Regions from separate parts of the Streptomyces sp. Da 82-17 genome, predicted to be linked through region 2. Evidence: riboswitches for the same ligand, from Rfam matches in the RefSeq annotation. Region 2 holds a riboswitch; each other region holds the start of a gene.

Region 1 (5,398 bases), on a different contig from region 2:
AGCGCGTCATGCTCCTCCTCCCTGGGCGACCGGTTCGGCATCGGGGGCTGCTCGGCGTACGGGATCGAGCGCTTCTCGGCGTACGGGATCGGGGACTCCTCTGCGTACGGGATCGGTGGGCGTAAGGGGCAGGGGCCCAGGGACCGTGGTCGTCAGGGACTGGGGCCGTGGTCTTTCCAGGCTCGGCGGGCGGGGCCGGGTCGGGCCATCGGGGGCGGCACCCATATCGGGGCGGGGCGAACATGCAGGTCGGGGCGGGCATGGCGGGCAAGATGGGTGGCGGCCCCGATGGACAGACCGGCCGCGGGGCACGGAGGCTGGCTGCAAGCACGGCCACCGTCGACCCCGAGGAGCCCCCGCACCCGTGTCCCTGTTCTGGCGGATCTTTCTGCTCAACGCCTCGGTGCTGTTCGTGGCCGCCGCGCTGCTGCTGCTCGGCCCGGTCACCGTGTCCACGCCGGTGCTGCTGACCGAGGCGCTGATCCTGTGCGCCGGGCTCGTCGTGATGCTGATCGCCAACGCCGCGCTGCTGCGCGTCGGCCTCGCCCCGCTGCAGCGCCTGACGCGGGCGATGAGCACCACCGACCTGCTGCGCCCCGGCAGCCGCCCGGCCGTGTCCGGCAACGGGGAGGTCGCCGGTCTGATCAGGACGTTCAACACGATGCTGGACCGGCTGGAGGCGGAGCGGGCCGCGAGCAGCGGACTGGCCCTCTCCGCGCAGGAGGCCGAACGCCGCCGCATCGCCCAGGAGTTGCACGACGAGATCGGGCAGTCCCTCACCGTGGTTCTCCTCGGCCTCAAGACCGCCGCCGACCACGCCCCGCTCGAGCTGCGCGCCGCGCTGCACCACGTGCAGGAGACCACCCGCGGCAACCTCGACGAGATCCGCCGCATCGCCCGCCGGCTGCGCCCCGGCGTACTGGAGGAGCTGGGCCTGGCGAGCGCCCTGCGTGCCCTGGCCGCCGAGAACAGCACCCCGGACCGGCTGACCGTACGCCACGATCTCGACGCCGACCTGCCGCAGCTCGGCCCGGACGAGGAACTGGTCCTGTACCGGGTGGCGCAGGAGAGCCTGACCAACATCGTCCGCCACTCCGGCGCCCGGCACGCCCGCCTCAGCCTGCGCCGCGGCACGGCGGGGAGCGCCGGGACGCTGACCCTGTCGGTCCGGGACGACGGGCGCGGCATCGGCGGCGCGGCCGAGGGCGCCGGTATCCGCGGCATGCGGGAGCGGGCGCTGCTGATCGGCGCGGACCTGACGGTGGGCCCCGGCCCGGACGGCGGCACCGAGGTACGGCTTCGGGCGCCGCTGCGTGAGAGGAGCAACTGAGCACGTGACCTTGCCGACTCCAGCCCCGGGCACCCCGGGCACCCCACCCGCCCCCACGGGCCCGCCCGGCCCCGGCACTTCGGCGGCGCCCACGGGCCCGCCTGCCCCGGGCGCCCGGCCCGACCCTGGCGCCCGGCCCGACCCGACGGACCACCCGGCCGCGCCCCGCCCCACCCGCATCCTTCTCGCCGACGACCACGCGCTCGTACGCCGGGGCGTGCGGCTGATCCTGGACAGCGAGCCCGATCTGACGGTCGTCGCGGAGGCCGGGGACGGCGCCGAGGCCGTCGAGCTGGCCCGGGCGGAGGCCCCCGACCTGGCGGTCCTCGACATCGCGATGCCCCGGCTCACCGGTCTGCAGGCGGCCCGTGAACTGTCCCGGCTGCTGCCGCGGACCCGCATCCTGATGCTGACGATGTACGACAACGAGCAGTACTTCTTCGAGGCGTTGCGCGCCGGGGCGTGCGGGTACGTCCTGAAGTCCGTCGCCGACCGGGACCTCGTCGAGGCGTGCCGGGCGGCGATGCGGGACGAGCCGTTCATCTACCCGGGCGCCGTGAACGCGCTGATCCGGAACTTCCTCGACCGGGCCGCGGACGGCGACGCCGACCTCCCGGCGCGTACGCGGACGATCACGGACCGCGAGGAGGAGATCCTCAAACTCGTCGCCGAGGGCCACACCTCGCAGCAGATCGCCGACCTGCTCTTCATCAGCCCGAAGACGGTCGAGCGGCACCGCGCCAACCTGCTGCAGAAACTCGGCCTGCGCGACCGCCTCGAACTCACCCGGTACGCGATCCGCTCGGGCCTGATCGAACCCTGAGGCCACCGCGCCCAGCACCGAACTTCCGCGCGGGGGCCGCCGGTTAAGGTGCGCGCATGTCCAACTCCCCCGCGTACGGCGGTTTCCGGACGGGCGCCGTGTGGGCCGGGGCCGGGATCGCCTTCGGTGCGGTCGTGCTCGGCTCGGCCGTGGCGCTGTTCGGGATGCTGGAGTTCGACGAGCGGTGCGCCCACGGGATGATCACGGGCCCGGGCCGGTTCGAGCGCGCGCGGTACGCGGCCTATCCCCCGGCCACCGTCTGCGAGTTCACGGGCGGCGAGGTCGCGTCGGTCGGCGGTTCGGGGGTGCTGTCCGTGCTGCTGTGGGCGGCCATGGCGGTGTTCGTGGGGTGCGTGCTGCTCGCCCTGGTCGCGGAGTGGTTCGAGCCGCCCCTCGACACGGGGGCGAAGGCGGGCCGGGGGCCGGGGCTGCTTCGGGGCGGGGCGGCGGTCGTGCCGAGGTCGCGGGCCGAGCGGCTGCGGCGCGCGCTGACCGCGCTGTTCGTGACCGGCTCGGCGTTCCTGACGTACTACGCGCTCGTGGCTTGGCGGCTGTTCACGGGCCCGTCGTCGGTCTGCTCGTCGGGCGCCGACTGGGGCTCGAACCCGCCGCGCACGCTCACGTACAGCTTCTTCCCGCCGCAGGCCACCTGCCGGTACACGAGCGGGACGACAGAGCGGCTCAACCCCGACTGGGCGGCGCACCTGGCCGTCCTCCTCGCGGTCCCCGTGCTGCTCGCCGCGGTCGGACTCGCCCTCGCCGTGCGCCGGGCCCGGCAGACGGTCCGCGCGGCGCGAGCCGCGGAAGCCGCACGCGCCGCGGAAGCCGCGCGAGCTGTCTGAACCGCCCGAGCCGCCTGACCCCGGCGTGCGGGGAGGTCGCGCGCGCTGGGCGCGACCGGGACCCGCTGTTGTCAACCTTCCGGGTACGCAATATGGTCACCAGGCCTTGGTGTTCGGGAAATCCGGTGTGATGCCGGTGCGGCCCTCGCCACTGTGATCGGGAAGTCCGGCTCCAGCCCCCTGCGGGCGGCCACTGGGCGCGCGAGCGCCCGGGAAGGCGGAGTCCGGGCGGTACGACCCGTCAGCCAGGAGACCGGCCAAGGCACGTTGCCATCCACGAGGTGCTGGAGAGGGTCTGCTGAGCCATGCACATAGCCGAAGGTTTTCTGCCACCGGCACACGCGGTCGCCTGGAGCGTCGCGTCCGCCCCGTTCGTCGTCCAGGGAGTGCGCTCCCTCACCCGTGAGGTCAGGGAACACCCCGAGAGCACACTGCTCCTCGGCGCCTCCGGGGCCTTCACGTTCGTCCTGTCCGCCCTCAAGATCCCCTCGGTGACGGGCAGTTGCTCGCACCCGACGGGCACGGGCCTCGGCGCGATCCTGTTCCGCCCGCCCGTCATGGCCGTGCTCGGCACGATCACCCTGCTCTTCCAGGCGCTGCTGCTCGCCCACGGCGGGCTCACCACGCTCGGCGCCAACGTCTTCTCCATGGCGGTCGTCGGCCCCTGGGCCGGGTACGGGACGTACCGCCTGCTCAAGCGGTACGACGTGCCGCTGATGGTCGCCGTGTTCTCCGGGGCGTTCGTCGCCGACCTGTCGACGTACTGCGTCACCAGCGTCCAGCTCGCCCTGGCGTTCCCGGACCCGGGCAGCGGATTCCTCGGCGCGCTGGCCAAGTTCGGCTCGATCTTCGCCGTCACGCAGATCCCGCTCGCCGTGAGCGAGGGCCTGCTCACGGTTCTGGTGATGCGGCTGCTCGTGCAGTCCAGCAGGGGTGAACTCACACGGCTCGGCGTGCTGTCGGGCAAGCCGAAGCAGACCAGCGAGGCCGGGACGGGGGCGAGCGCCCGATGAGCCGCAACGCGAAGATCAACGCCGTCCTGCTGCTCGCCGTGGCCGCCCTCGCGACGCTGCCGCTCGCGCTCGGCCTCGGCGACCACAAGAAGGAACCGTTCACGGGCGCCGACGCCCAGGCGGAAACCGCGATCACGGAACTGGCCCCGGAGTACGAGCCCTGGTTCTCCCCCTTGTACGAACCCCCGTCCGGCGAGGTCGAGTCGGCCCTCTTCGCCCTGCAGGCAGCCATCGGCGCCGGCGTCCTGGCGTACTACTTCGGCCTCCGCAGGGGCCGCCGCCAGGGAGCGGAACGAGCAACGGCGGTTTCGGCTGCGGCGGTTGAGGCCGTTGAGGCGGGTGCGGTCGAGGAGCGGCCGACGGAGCCCGGTCGGCCCAAGGCGGCAGGACAGGCGGAGGCAACCCGCGCTGGAGCGGGCCAGGCGGAGGCAACCCGCGCTGGAGCGGGCCGGGCAGGGGCGAGCCGCGCGGAGGCCGACCGGACGGAGGTTCGCCGGTCCGGGGCGATCGGCCCGGCCGGGACGGGTGGCGCCGAAGCCGCCCCGTACGAACCGGGTCGCGCCGAAGCCGCCGCGCCCGAGGCAATTCGGCCGCAGCCCAGGAACGCCGCCGAAGCCAGCCAAGGCACCCCAGCCACCCATGCCGACCGGACGGCGGCCGCTCGAAGCGAAGGCGTGCGGTCGGAGCCCGACGAGGCCGGAGCCGGAGAAGCCGAAGCCTCCCCGGTGGCGCCCCGCCGAGCCGAAGGCGATCCGGCGCCCCGCCGTGCCCAGGGCGAAGGGGTCTGACGGGTCGTGTTGCCCATTGATGTGGCGGCGCACAGCAGTTGCTGGCGTCGGCGGCACCCCCTGGACAAGGCCGTGCTCGGGCTCGGGCTGACCGTGCTCGCCGTGTCGCTCCCGCCGTGGCCGGGCGCGGCGCTCGTGAGCGTGGCCGCGCTCACGCTGCTGCTGGGTCCCGCGGGTGTGCCGCCGCGGAAGCTGTGGCGTGCGTATCGCGTCCCGCTCGGGTTCTGCGTGACCGGCGCCCTGACTCTGCTCGTCCAGGTCGGCGGCCCGGACGGCCTGTTGGGGCTCGCGGACGACGGTCCGGCACGCGCGGGTGAGCTGCTCCTGCGTACGTCGGCCGCCTCGCTCGGCGTGCTGCTGCTCGCCTTCACCACGCCCATGTCGGACCTGCTGCCCCGCCTCGTCCGGGCCGGCGTGCCCGCGCCGGTGGTGGACGTGGCCCTGGTGACGTACCGGATGAGCTTTCTGCTGCTCGACTCCATGAGCCGGATCCGGCAGGCGCAGGCCGCTCGGCTCGGGCACACCACCCGCGCGGCGGCCTGGCGTTCCCTCGCCGGGCTCGGCGCGACGGCGTTCGTGCGCGCCTTCGACCGGGCGAGCCG
Region 2 (5,398 bases):
CTACTTCGCGGTCAACTCGCCCGCGGGCTTCCTCGGCACGACGGTCGAGTCGGCCTCGCAGGCGGTCAACGGGCTCGGATTCTCCATCTCCGCCGAGGAGTTGACGGCCGCGGCCAAGGCCGTCGAGGAGCCGTCGCTGCTGTCCAAGACGGGTGGCGCCCCGACGTTCGCGCTCGGCATGTCGGAGATCTTCTCCGCGGTGATCGGCGGCGCCGGACTGAAGGCGTTCTGGTACCACTTCGCGATCATGTTCGAGGCGCTGTTCATCCTCACCACCGTGGACGCGGGCACCCGCGTGGGCCGGTTCATGCTGCAGGACACCCTCGGCAACGTCTACAAGCCGCTGCGCGACGTCAGCTGGAAGCCGGGCGTCTGGGTCACCAGCGCGATCGTCGTCGGCGGCTGGGGCTACTTCCTGTGGGTCGGCGTGCACGACCCGCTGGGCGGCATCAACCAGCTGTTCCCGCTGTTCGGCATCGCCAACCAGCTCCTGGCCGCCGTCGCGCTCGCCGTCTGCACCACGCTCCTGGTGAAGTCCGGCCGCCTCAAGTGGGCCTGGGTGACGGGCATTCCACTGCTGTGGGACGCGGCCGTGACGCTCACCGCGAGTTGGCAGAAGGTGTTCTCGGACGACCCGAAGGTGGGCTTCTTCGCCCAGCGCTCGACGTACCAGGACGGCATCGACGCCGGGAAGGTGCTGCCGCCCGCCAAGTCGATGGACGACATGCACACCGTGGTCACCAACTCCACGGTGGACGGCGTCCTTTCGATCCTGTTCGCGGTCCTCATCCTGATCGTCCTCGCGGACGCGGCCCGGGTCTGCGTCAAGGCCGTCCGCGACCCCGAGTCGGCGAAGCTCACCGAGGCGCCGTACGTCGAGTCCAAGGTGGTCGCCCCGGCCGGGCTGTGGGCGACCAAGGAGGAGAAGGCCGAGCTCGCCGCGGCGGGCGCGGGCGGTGCCGGCGAGGGCGACGGCGGCGTGCCCGCGAGCTCCGGGGCCCGCTGATGAACTCCCTTGCGGGAAAGGTCCGTTACTGGTGGCGCGAGCTCTCGGGTGAGGCGGTGTACGACCGGTACGTCGCCCACGCCCGGGCCTGCGACCCGGACGCGGAGGTCCTGAGCCGCCGCGAGTTCGAGCGCAAGCGGATGGACGAGCGCGAGGCGGATCCCCGCGAGGGCTTCCGCTGCTGCTGAGCGCCGACGTCCGCTCGGAGGGGCGGTACGGGACCACGGTCCCGTACCGCCCCTCCGTCGTACGACACAACATATGGGGGCAGCCGCGAGCATCGCCCACCACATGTATGCTCGTCCTCGCTGTCGCCGCAGGGGAATCCGGTGCGAATCCGGAACTGTCCCGCAACGGTGTATCGGTGCGCTTTCGCGTACCCGTCGAGTCCGATGACCTGCCGACGGCGCACCCGTGCCGTCCGGTCCGGGTGCCGATGACGTCCGGGCCTCGCGGAATGGGCCGGTGGACGCGCCGCGGTGTGCCGTACGGGCCTGCCGTGCGCCCACTCCCGCCCGCCTGGCCCCGAGCCGAGCGAGGGAGTGCCCCCACGTGACCATCGCGCCAGCCGAGGCGGAGACGGGCCGGGAAGCCGAAGACGCCCCCGGAACAGCGCTGCTGCGGACCCTGACCGAGCTGACCGCCGACCTGCCCGACACCGACCCCGGCCGGGTCGCCGCCGCCGCGCTGCGCGGCCGGCACGCGGGCTCGGACGCGGCGGAGCTGCGCGACCTCGCCACCGACGCCGCCGCCGGCCTGATCTCCGAGGACCCCGCCTACTCCCGGCTCGCCGCCCGCCTCCTCACCCGCGCCATCGCCGACGAGGCCGCCTCGCAGGGCGTCGCCCGCTTCACCGAGTCCGTCGCCGTGGGCCACCGCGAGGGCCTGATCGCCGACCGCACCGCGGAGTTCGTACGGGCCCACGCCGCCCGGCTGGACGCGCTGATCGACCCGGCCGCCGACGACCGCTTCGGCTACTTCGGCCTGCGCACTCTGCACAGCCGCTACCTGCTGCGCCACCCGCTCACCCGCAAGGTGATCGAGACGCCGCAGCACTTCATGCTGCGCGTCGCCGCCGGCCTCGCCGAGGACGAGAGCACCCGGGCGGTGGACGAAATCGCCGCCCTCTACGGCCTGATGAGCCGCCTCGACTACCTGCCGTCGTCGCCGACGCTCTTCAACTCCGGTACGCGGCACCCGCAGATGTCGTCCTGCTACCTGCTCGACTCCCCGCTCGACGAGCTCGACTCCATCTACGACCGCTACCACCAGGTCGCCCGCCTCTCCAAGCACGCCGGTGGCATCGGCCTCTCGTACTCCCGGATCCGCAGCCGGGGTTCGCTGATCCGCGGGACCAACGGGCACTCCAACGGCATCGTGCCGTTCCTCAAGACGCTCGACGCCTCCGTGGCCGCCGTCAACCAGGGCGGCCGGCGCAAGGGCGCGGCCGCGGTCTACCTGGAGACCTGGCACTCCGACATCGAGGAGTTCCTGGAGCTGCGGGACAACACCGGCGAGGACGCCCGCCGTACGCACAACCTCAACCTCGCGCACTGGATCCCCGACGCGTTCATGCGCCGGGTCGCGGAGGACGGCACCTGGTCGCTGTTCTCCCCCGCCGACGTGCCCGAGCTCGTCGACCTGTGGGGCGAGGAGTTCGACGCCGCCTACCGGAAGGCCGAGGCCGCCGGGCTCGCCCGGAAGACGCTGCCCGCGCGGGAGTTGTACGGGCGGATGATGCGCACGCTCGCCCAGACCGGCAACGGCTGGATGACGTTCAAGGACGCCGCCAACCGCACCGCCAACCAGACCGCCGAACCCGGCAACACCGTGCACTCCTCGAACCTGTGCACCGAGATCCTGGAGGTCACGGACGACGGCGAGACCGCGGTCTGCAACCTGGGCTCGGTGAACCTCGGCGCGTTCGTGGACCCCGGCTCGCAGGACATCGACTGGGAGCGTCTGGACGCCACCGTCCGTACCGCCGTGACCTTCCTCGACCGGGTCGTCGACATCAACTTCTACCCGACCGAGCAGGCCGGCCGCTCCAACGCCAAGTGGCGGCCCGTGGGCCTGGGCGCCATGGGTCTGCAGGACGTGTTCTTCAAGCTGCGGCTGCCGTTCGACTCGGCCGAGGCCCGCGCCTTGTCGACGCGGATCGCCGAGCGCATCATGCTCGCCGCGTACGAGGCGTCCGCCGAACTCGCCGAGCGCAACGGCCCGTTGCCCGCCTGGGAGCAGACCCGTACGGCCCGGGGTGTGCTGCACCCCGACCACTACGACGTGGAACTGCACTGGCCCGAGCGCTGGGCGGCGCTGCGGGCGCGGATCGCCGCCACCGGCATGCGCAACTCGCTGCTGCTCGCCATCGCGCCGACCGCCACCATCGCGTCCATCGCCGGTGTCTACGAGTGCATCGAGCCGCAGGTCTCCAACCTGTTCAAGCGCGAGACGCTCAGCGGCGAGTTCCTCCAGGTCAACGCCTACCTGGTGGCCGAGCTGAAGCGGCTCGGCCTGTGGGACGCGCAGACCCGGGAGGCGCTGCGCGAGTCCAACGGCTCGGTGCAGGGCTTCAGTCGGTTGCCCGCGGAGGTGCGCGCGCTGTACCGCACGGCCTGGGAGATCCCGCAGCGCGGCCTCATCGACATGGCCGCCGCCCGCACCCCGTTCCTCGACCAGGCGCAGTCCCTGAACCTGTTCCTGGAGACGCCGACCATCGGCAAGCTCTCCTCGATGTACGCGTACGCCTGGAAGTCGGGCCTCAAGACCACGTACTACCTGCGCTCACGCCCCGCGACCCGGATCGCCCGCGCGGCCGGTTCGCAGAGCGCCGCCACCCCCGTCCCCGCGCAGGCCGCCGCCCCCGAGGCCGTCGCCTGCTCCCTGGAAAACCCCGAGTCCTGCGAGGCCTGCCAGTGACCAGCGAAAACCGTCCCAAGACTGCAACATCTAAAAACTTGCTCGACCCCGGCTTCGAGCTGACCCTGCGCCCCATGCGCTACCCCGACTTCTACGAGCGCTACCGGGACGCCATCAAGAACACCTGGACCGTCGAGGAGGTCGACCTCCACTCGGACGTCGCCGACCTCGCGAAGCTCTCACCCGGCGAGCAGCACATGATCGGCCGGCTCGTCGCGTTCTTCGCGACCGGCGACTCGATCGTCGCGAACAACCTGGTGCTCACGCTCTACAAGCACATCAACTCCCCCGAGGCGAGGCTCTACTTGAGCCGTCAGCTCTTCGAGGAGGCCGTGCACGTCCAGTTCTATCTGACGCTGCTCGACACCTATCTGCCCGACCCGGACGACCGCGCCGCCGCCTTCGCGGCCGTCGAGAACATCCCGTCGATCCGCGAGAAGGCCGAGTTCTGCTTCAAGTGGATGGACTCGGTCGAGGAGATCGACCGCCTGGAGACGCAGGCCGACCGGCGCAGGTTCCTGCTCAACCTGATCTGCTTCGCGGCCTGCATCGAGGGCCTGTTCTTCTACGGCGCCTTCGCGTACGTGTACTGGTTCCGCTCCCGCGGTCTGCTGCACGGCCTGGCCACCGGCACCAACTGGGTGTTCCGGGACGAGACGATGCACATGAACTTCGCCTTCGAGGTCGTGGACACCGTCCGCAAGGAGGAGCCCGAACTCTTCGACGACAAGCTGCGCGAGCAGGTCACCGACATGCTGCGCGAGGCCGTCGACGCCGAGCTGCAGTTCGCGCGCGACCTGTGCGGCGACGGACTGCCGGGCATGAACACCGAGTCGATGCGGCAGTACCTGGAGTGCGTCGCCGACCAGCGCCTCACCCGGCTCGGCTTCGCCCCGGTCTACGGCTCCGAGAACCCCTTCTCGTTCATGGAGCTGCAGGGCGTTCAGGAGTTGACCAACTTCTTCGAGCGCAGGCCGTCCGCGTACCAGGTGGCGGTGGAGGGCTCGGTCTCCTTCGACGACGAGTTCTGAACCGTACGGCCCCGAAGGTCCTCGCCCCGCTCCGCGGCCCGCAACTGCCGTGCCACGCGCAGGTCGTGGAGGTGGCCGACGAGCGAGGGCAGGGCCAGGAGGACGAAGACTCCGAGGACGCCGAGAGTGTTGAGAAGAACGCGTGTGGTTTCCATGCCCCTTACTCTCCCGCTCCCGGCGCCTCCGGGTCAGTGGCAGGACTGACATGAAGCATCGACATCCTGCCAACCCTGCGGCACACTGGCGGACATGCTGAAGAACGTGGCCGCCGTGGTCCTGGACGACGTGCACCCCTTCGAACTCGGCGTGGTCAGCGAGGTGTTCGGCCTCGACCGCAGCGACGAGGGACTGCCGGTGTACGACTTCGCCGTGGCCTCCGCCGAGGGCCCGGTCCTCGGCACCAACGCCGGCTTCACCATCTCCACGCCGCACGGCCTGGAGC
Region 3 (5,398 bases), on a different contig from region 2:
CCGGGCCTGGGGGCGGGTCGGTCGAACAGCCGGAGGAGCAAGGGGAATCCATGCCGCCGGATGTGTGCCCACAAGCAGCCCACCCGGGACACCGCGAGGCCCGCCCCAGTTCACTTTCCGTTCACTCAGGTTGCCTACGTTCCACGAGCCAATGACGTCGAACGATTGCCTGGGTAAATGGAACACATCACGCTGCTGCTCGCGATTGTGATCGTGACAGCTCTCGTGTTCGATTTCACGAACGGTTTCCACGACACCGCCAACGCGATGGCCACGACCATCTCGACCGGCGCTATGAAGCCCAAGGCTGCGGTGGCCATGTCCGCCGTGCTGAACCTCGTCGGAGCGTTCCTCTCGGTCGAGGTCGCCAAGACCATCTCCAGCGGACTGGTCAGAGAAGACGGCATCCAGCCTGAAGTGATCTTCGCGGCGCTCGTCGGCGCCATCCTCTGGAACCTGCTCACCTGGCTGGTCGGCCTCCCGTCCAGCTCCTCGCACGCGCTGATGGGCGGTCTGATCGGTGCGACCGTCGCGTCCATCGGCATCAGCGGGGTCAACGGCGGCGTCGTCGTCACCAAGGTGCTCATCCCTGCGGTCGCCGCGCCGCTGGTCGCCGGTATCGCCGCCTTCCTCGCGGCCCGGCTGACGTACAAGCTCGGCAAGAACGTCGGCGAGCAGTCGAGCGCCAAGGGCTACAAGGCGGGGCAGATCGCCTCCGCCGGTCTGGTCTCCCTCGCGCACGGCACCAACGACGCGCAGAAGACGATGGGCATCATCACCCTCGCCCTGGTCGCCGGCGGCGCCCTCGCCCCCGGCTCGAACCCGCCGGTCTGGGTCATCGTCTCCGCCGGTCTCGCGATCGCCCTCGGCACCTACCTCGGCGGCTGGCGCATCATCCGCACCATGGGCAAGGGCCTCACCGACCTCCAGCCGCAGCAGGGCTTCGCCGCCCAGACCTCGGCCGCCGCGGTCATCCTCTCCTCGTCCAACCTGGGCTTCTCGCTCTCCACCACGCACTCCTGCTCCGGCGCCGTCATGGGCTCGGGCCTCGGCCGCAAGGGCGGCGTCGTGCGCTGGTCGACCGCGACCCGGATGTTCGTCGCGTGGGGCCTGACCCTGCCGGCCGCCGGACTCGTCGCCGCCGCCGCGGAGTTCGTGGCCCGCCAGGGCGCCTGGGGCATCGCCGCCGTCACCGTCTTCCTCGTCGGCTCCTGCGCCGGGATCTGGCTCGTCTCCCGCCGCCAGGTCGTCGACCACCACAACGTCAACGCGGACGACGTCACCTCCGGCGACCGCTCCGTCCCGGCGGACGACACGGAGCCCGCGGGCGTCGTGACCACCGCCATCGCCGCCGTCACCCCGCCCCCGGCCGGCACCACCGCCGCCGAGGAGGCGGAGGACGCGGAGCCCTCCATACCGGCCCAGGCCGGTGCCGCCGCGGACTCCGCGCGGCCCGCCGGTGCGACCGTCTGATCCGGCGACCGGACCAGCGAGCTAAGGAACACTCATGATCGACATCGACTGGGCGGCGCTCGGCTCCGTCTTCGGCGTCAGCCTCGTGGCGACGGTCGCCCTCGTGGGGCTGTTCACCCTCGGCATCGTCGGCCTCTCCAAGCAGGAGGCGGCCACCGCACAGGGCGGCTCCGCGCCGCTCGCCCGCACGGGCGCGTACGCCTGCTTCGCGCTCTGCGCGGCCGCGGTGGCGTACGGGATCTTCCTGATCGTCAGCTGACGCTGCACGCATAGGGCGAACCGCCCCGTCACGGTCCTTCCGAGGGCCGCGGCGGGGCGGTTTCGTGTGGCACCGTCCGGCCTCCGTCTGTGGGCCTGCGCACACTCTTCCGTCGCAGGTCAAAGCGGAGTTGACGGGCGTTGTCGGGCGTGGTGGACTTCCCCGAGCCATTACGGCGGTCAGGAGAGGAAGCCGGTGCGAATCCGGCGCGGTCCCGCCACTGTCACCGGGGTGCAGACCCCGGGAGCCAGGAACTCCCGCCGCCGTTCACGTCGAACCAGGGCGCGGACCCTGAGTGAGGACAACAACCCCATGAGCGGCTGCCGTCCGGACGCCTCCGGCCCGTCCCGTACGACCCGTACGACCTGTACGAGTGTCCTGTTCCGTCGAGGCGTGACGGCGATCTGAGGTGCGTGCCGATCGCGTCTTCGCGTACGGCGCCGCCGCCGGCCTGCTCGGCGACCTGCTGCTCGGCGATCCCCGCCGGGGCCATCCGGTCGCCGCGTTCGGCCGTGCCGCGGGCGCCGTCGAGCGGGTGCTGTGGCGGGACCACCGCGGGTGGGGCGCCCTGCACACCGCCGTCTGCGTCGGTGGCGCCGTGGGCGCCGCCGCCCTGTCCGCCGCCGCCGTACGCCGCTCCCCCGCCGCGTCCGTCGCCCTGACCGCGGCCGCCACCTGGGCCGTCGTCGGCGGGACCTCGCTCGGCCGGGAGGCCCGCGCCGTCGGCGACGCGCTCGCCGCGGGCGACATCGAGGCCGCCCGCGCCCGCCTCCCCCACCTCTGCGGCCGCGACCCGCAGGCACTCGACGCGGACGGGATCGCGCGTGCCGTCGTCGAGTCCGTCGCCGAGAACACGTCCGACGCGGTCGTGGGCGCGCTCGTCTGGGGCGCCGTCGGCGGAGTGCCCGGGCTCGTCGGGTTCCGGGCCGTGAACACGCTCGACGCGATGGTCGGCCACAAGTCGCCCCGGTACCGGCGGTACGGGTGGGCCTCCGCGCGGCTCGACGACGTCGCGGGGTGGGCCGGGGCTCGGCTGACCGCTGGACTGGCGGTGCTGACGGGGGGCTCGCCGCGCGCCGCCGTGCGGGCCTGGCGGGAGGACGCCGGGAAGCATCCCAGCCCGAACGCCGGGCCCGTCGAGGCGTCGTTCGCCGGGGCGTTGGGGGTGCGGCTCGGGGGGACGTTGTCGTACGGGGGGCGGGTCGAGCATCGGCCGGTCCTCAACGCCTCGGGGCGGGCCGTCGACGTGGCCGATGTCGAACGGGCGGTTCGGCTTTCTCGGCGGGTGAGTTGGCTTGCACTCGGTGCTTGTGCTCTTGCGCGGTCCGTCTGGGCGTTGACTTCAGGGCGCCCGGCACGTGGGGCTGTGCCCACCCTCCCCCGAGCTCTCGGCTCCGCTCGAGCAGGGGGGACCCCCATCGCCCTGCGGAACGCCTGCCCACAGCGGTGGAGGAAGAGGGACTGGACCTCATGAGTGGTGGACTTCTCGTTGCCGGGACGACCTCGGACGCGGGTAAGAGCGTCGTCACCGCCGGGATTTGCCGGTGGCTGGCGCGTAGGGGTGTGTCCGTCGCGCCGTTCAAGGCGCAGAACATGTCGCTGAACTCGTTCGTCACACGCGAGGGCGCCGAGATCGGGCGGGCGCAGGCCATGCAGGCGCAGGCCGCCCGGGTCGAGCCGAGCGCGCTGATGAACCCCGTGCTGCTCAAGCCCGGCGGGGACCGCAGCAGCCAGGTCGTCCTGATGGGCAAGCCGGTCGGCGAGATGAGCGCGCGGGGCTACCACGGCGGGCGGCAGGAGCAGCTGCTCGGCACCGTCACCGACTGCCTCGCCGAACTGCGCAGCACGTACGACGCGGTGATCTGCGAAGGCGCGGGCAGTCCCGCCGAGATCAATCTGCGGCGCACCGACATCGTGAACATGGGCATCGCGCGCGCCGCCGGATTCCCCGTCGTCGTGGTCGGCGACATCGACCGGGGCGGGGTCTTCGCGTCGTTCTTCGGTACGACGGCGCTGCTCAGCGAGGCCGATCAGGCGCTGGTCGCCGGGTACCTGGTGAACAAGTTCCGCGGCGACGTGACGCTGCTCGAACCCGGCCTCGACATGCTGGAGAAGCTCACCGGCCGGCGTACGTACGGAGTTCTGCCGTACGCGCACGGGCTCGGCATCGACGAGGAGGACGGCCTGCGGGTGTCGCTGCGCGGCGCCGTGCGGGAGTCCGTCGTCGCGCCGCCGGTCGGCGCGGACGTGCTGCGGGTCGCGGTGTGCGCGGTGCCGCTGATGTCCAACTTCACCGACGTGGACGCGCTCGCCGCCGAGCCCGGAGTCGTCGTGCGGTTCGTGGACCGGGCCGAGGAGCTCGCCGACGCGGACCTGGTCGTCGTGCCCGGAACGCGCGGCACCGTCAAGGCACTTGCGTGGCTGCGGGAGCGCGGCCTCGCCGACGCCCTGGCCCGCCGCGCCGCCGAGGGCCGCCCCGTGCTCGGCATCTGCGGCGGCTTCCAGGCGCTCGGCGCGCACATCGAGGACGACGTCGAGTCCCGCGCCGGGGCCGTCGACGGGCTCGGACTGCTGCCCGTACGGGTGCGGTTCGCGCGCGAGAAGACCCTGGCCCGGCCCGTGGGCTCGGCCCTCGGCGAGCGGGTCGAGGGGTACGAGATCCATCACGGCGTCGCCACCGTCGAAGGCGGCGAGCCGTTCCTCGACGGGTGCCGCGTCGGCGCCGTGTGGGGCACCCACTGGCACGGCTCCCTGGAGTCCGACGGGTTCCGGCGGGCGTTCCTGCGGGAGGTCGCGCGGACGGCGGGGCGCCGTTTCGTGCCCGCCCCGGACACGTCTTTCGGCTCGCTGCGCGAGGAGCAGTTGGACCGGCTGGGAGATCTCATCGAGGAGCATGCCGACACGGACGCGCTGTTGAAGTTGATCGAGGGCGGCGCGCCCCCGTCGCTCCCCTTCGTTCCGCCGGGAGCACCGTCGTGAAGCCGTGCCCGCCCGGGGCTGCGCCCCGAACCCCCTGCACCGGACGAGTAGTCGTGTCCCTGGAGGCCACCCCTTGAACACCCCCTACCCCTTCACCGCCCTCGTGGGCCAGGACGACCTGCGGCTCGCGTTGCTGCTCAACGCCGTCTCACCGGCCGTCGGCGGTGTGCTCGTGCGCGGGGAGAAGGGCACCGCCAAGTCCACGGCGGTGCGCGCCCTTTCGGCACTGCTGCCCGAGGTCTCCGTCGTGTCCGGCTGCCGGTTCTCCTGCGACCCGGCGGCGCCCGACCCGGACTGCCCGGACGGGCCGCACGGTGCGGTGGCCGCGGACGGGCGGCCCGCGCGGATGGTCGAGCTGCCCGTCGGCGCCTCCGAGGACCGGCTCGTCGGCGCCCTCGACATCGAGCGGGCGCTCTCCGAGGGCGTGAAGGCCTTCGAGCCGGGCCTGCTCGCCGACGCGCACCGCGGGATCCTCTACGTCGACGAGGTCAACCTCCTCCACGACCACCTGGTCGACCTGCTGCTCGACGCCGCCGCGATGGGCGCCTCGTACGTGGAGCGCGAGGGCGTGTCCGTACGGCATGCGGCGCGGTTCCTGCTCGTCGGCACCATGAACCCCGAAGAGGGCGAGCTGCGGCCGCAGTTGCTGGACCGGTTCGGCCTGACCGTCGAGGTGGCCGCGTCCCG

Evidence for each region. Region 2 has a riboswitch for cobalamin ahead of ACIDOF_RS01755 (ribonucleoside-diphosphate reductase subunit alpha). Riboswitches for the same ligand answer to the same signal wherever they lie in the genome.
Region 1: it holds a riboswitch for cobalamin, as region 2 does, so the genes downstream of both, ACIDOF_RS27990 (energy-coupling factor ABC transporter permease) here and ACIDOF_RS01755 (ribonucleoside-diphosphate reductase subunit alpha) in region 2, are expected to answer to the same signal.
Region 3: it holds a riboswitch for cobalamin, as region 2 does, so the genes downstream of both, ACIDOF_RS03255 (cobalamin biosynthesis protein) here and ACIDOF_RS01755 (ribonucleoside-diphosphate reductase subunit alpha) in region 2, are expected to answer to the same signal.

What each region holds. Positions count from the first base shown of each region.
Region 1 is NZ_JBJURH010000019.1:134,854-140,251, forward strand. It holds gene ACIDOF_RS27970 (DUF3040 domain-containing protein) at 1-10, opposite strand, end outside; gene ACIDOF_RS27975 (HAMP domain-containing sensor histidine kinase) at 365-1,330, shown strand; gene ACIDOF_RS27980 (response regulator) at 1,509-2,153, shown strand; gene ACIDOF_RS27985 (hypothetical protein) at 2,210-2,995, shown strand; cobalamin riboswitch at 3,072-3,272, shown strand; gene ACIDOF_RS27990 (energy-coupling factor ABC transporter permease) at 3,301-4,008, shown strand; gene ACIDOF_RS27995 (energy-coupling factor ABC transporter substrate-binding protein) at 4,005-4,796, shown strand; gene cbiQ (cobalt ECF transporter T component CbiQ) at 4,803-5,398, shown strand, end outside.
Region 2 is NZ_JBJURH010000001.1:381,692-387,089, forward strand. It holds gene ACIDOF_RS01745 (carbon starvation CstA family protein) at 1-1,006, shown strand, start outside; gene ACIDOF_RS01750 (YbdD/YjiX family protein) at 1,006-1,194, shown strand; cobalamin riboswitch at 1,285-1,426, shown strand; gene ACIDOF_RS01755 (ribonucleoside-diphosphate reductase subunit alpha) at 1,559-3,925, shown strand; gene ACIDOF_RS01760 (ribonucleotide-diphosphate reductase subunit beta) at 4,000-4,956, shown strand; gene ACIDOF_RS01765 (hypothetical protein) at 4,869-5,111, opposite strand; gene ACIDOF_RS01770 (helix-turn-helix domain-containing protein) at 5,206-5,398, shown strand, end outside.
Region 3 is NZ_JBJURH010000002.1:58,641-64,038, forward strand. It holds gene ACIDOF_RS03245 (anion permease) at 178-1,473, shown strand; gene ACIDOF_RS03250 (hypothetical protein) at 1,511-1,732, shown strand; cobalamin riboswitch at 1,891-2,010, shown strand; gene ACIDOF_RS03255 (cobalamin biosynthesis protein) at 2,142-3,206, shown strand; gene ACIDOF_RS03260 (cobyric acid synthase) at 3,203-4,711, shown strand; gene ACIDOF_RS03265 (putative cobaltochelatase) at 4,785-5,398, shown strand, end outside.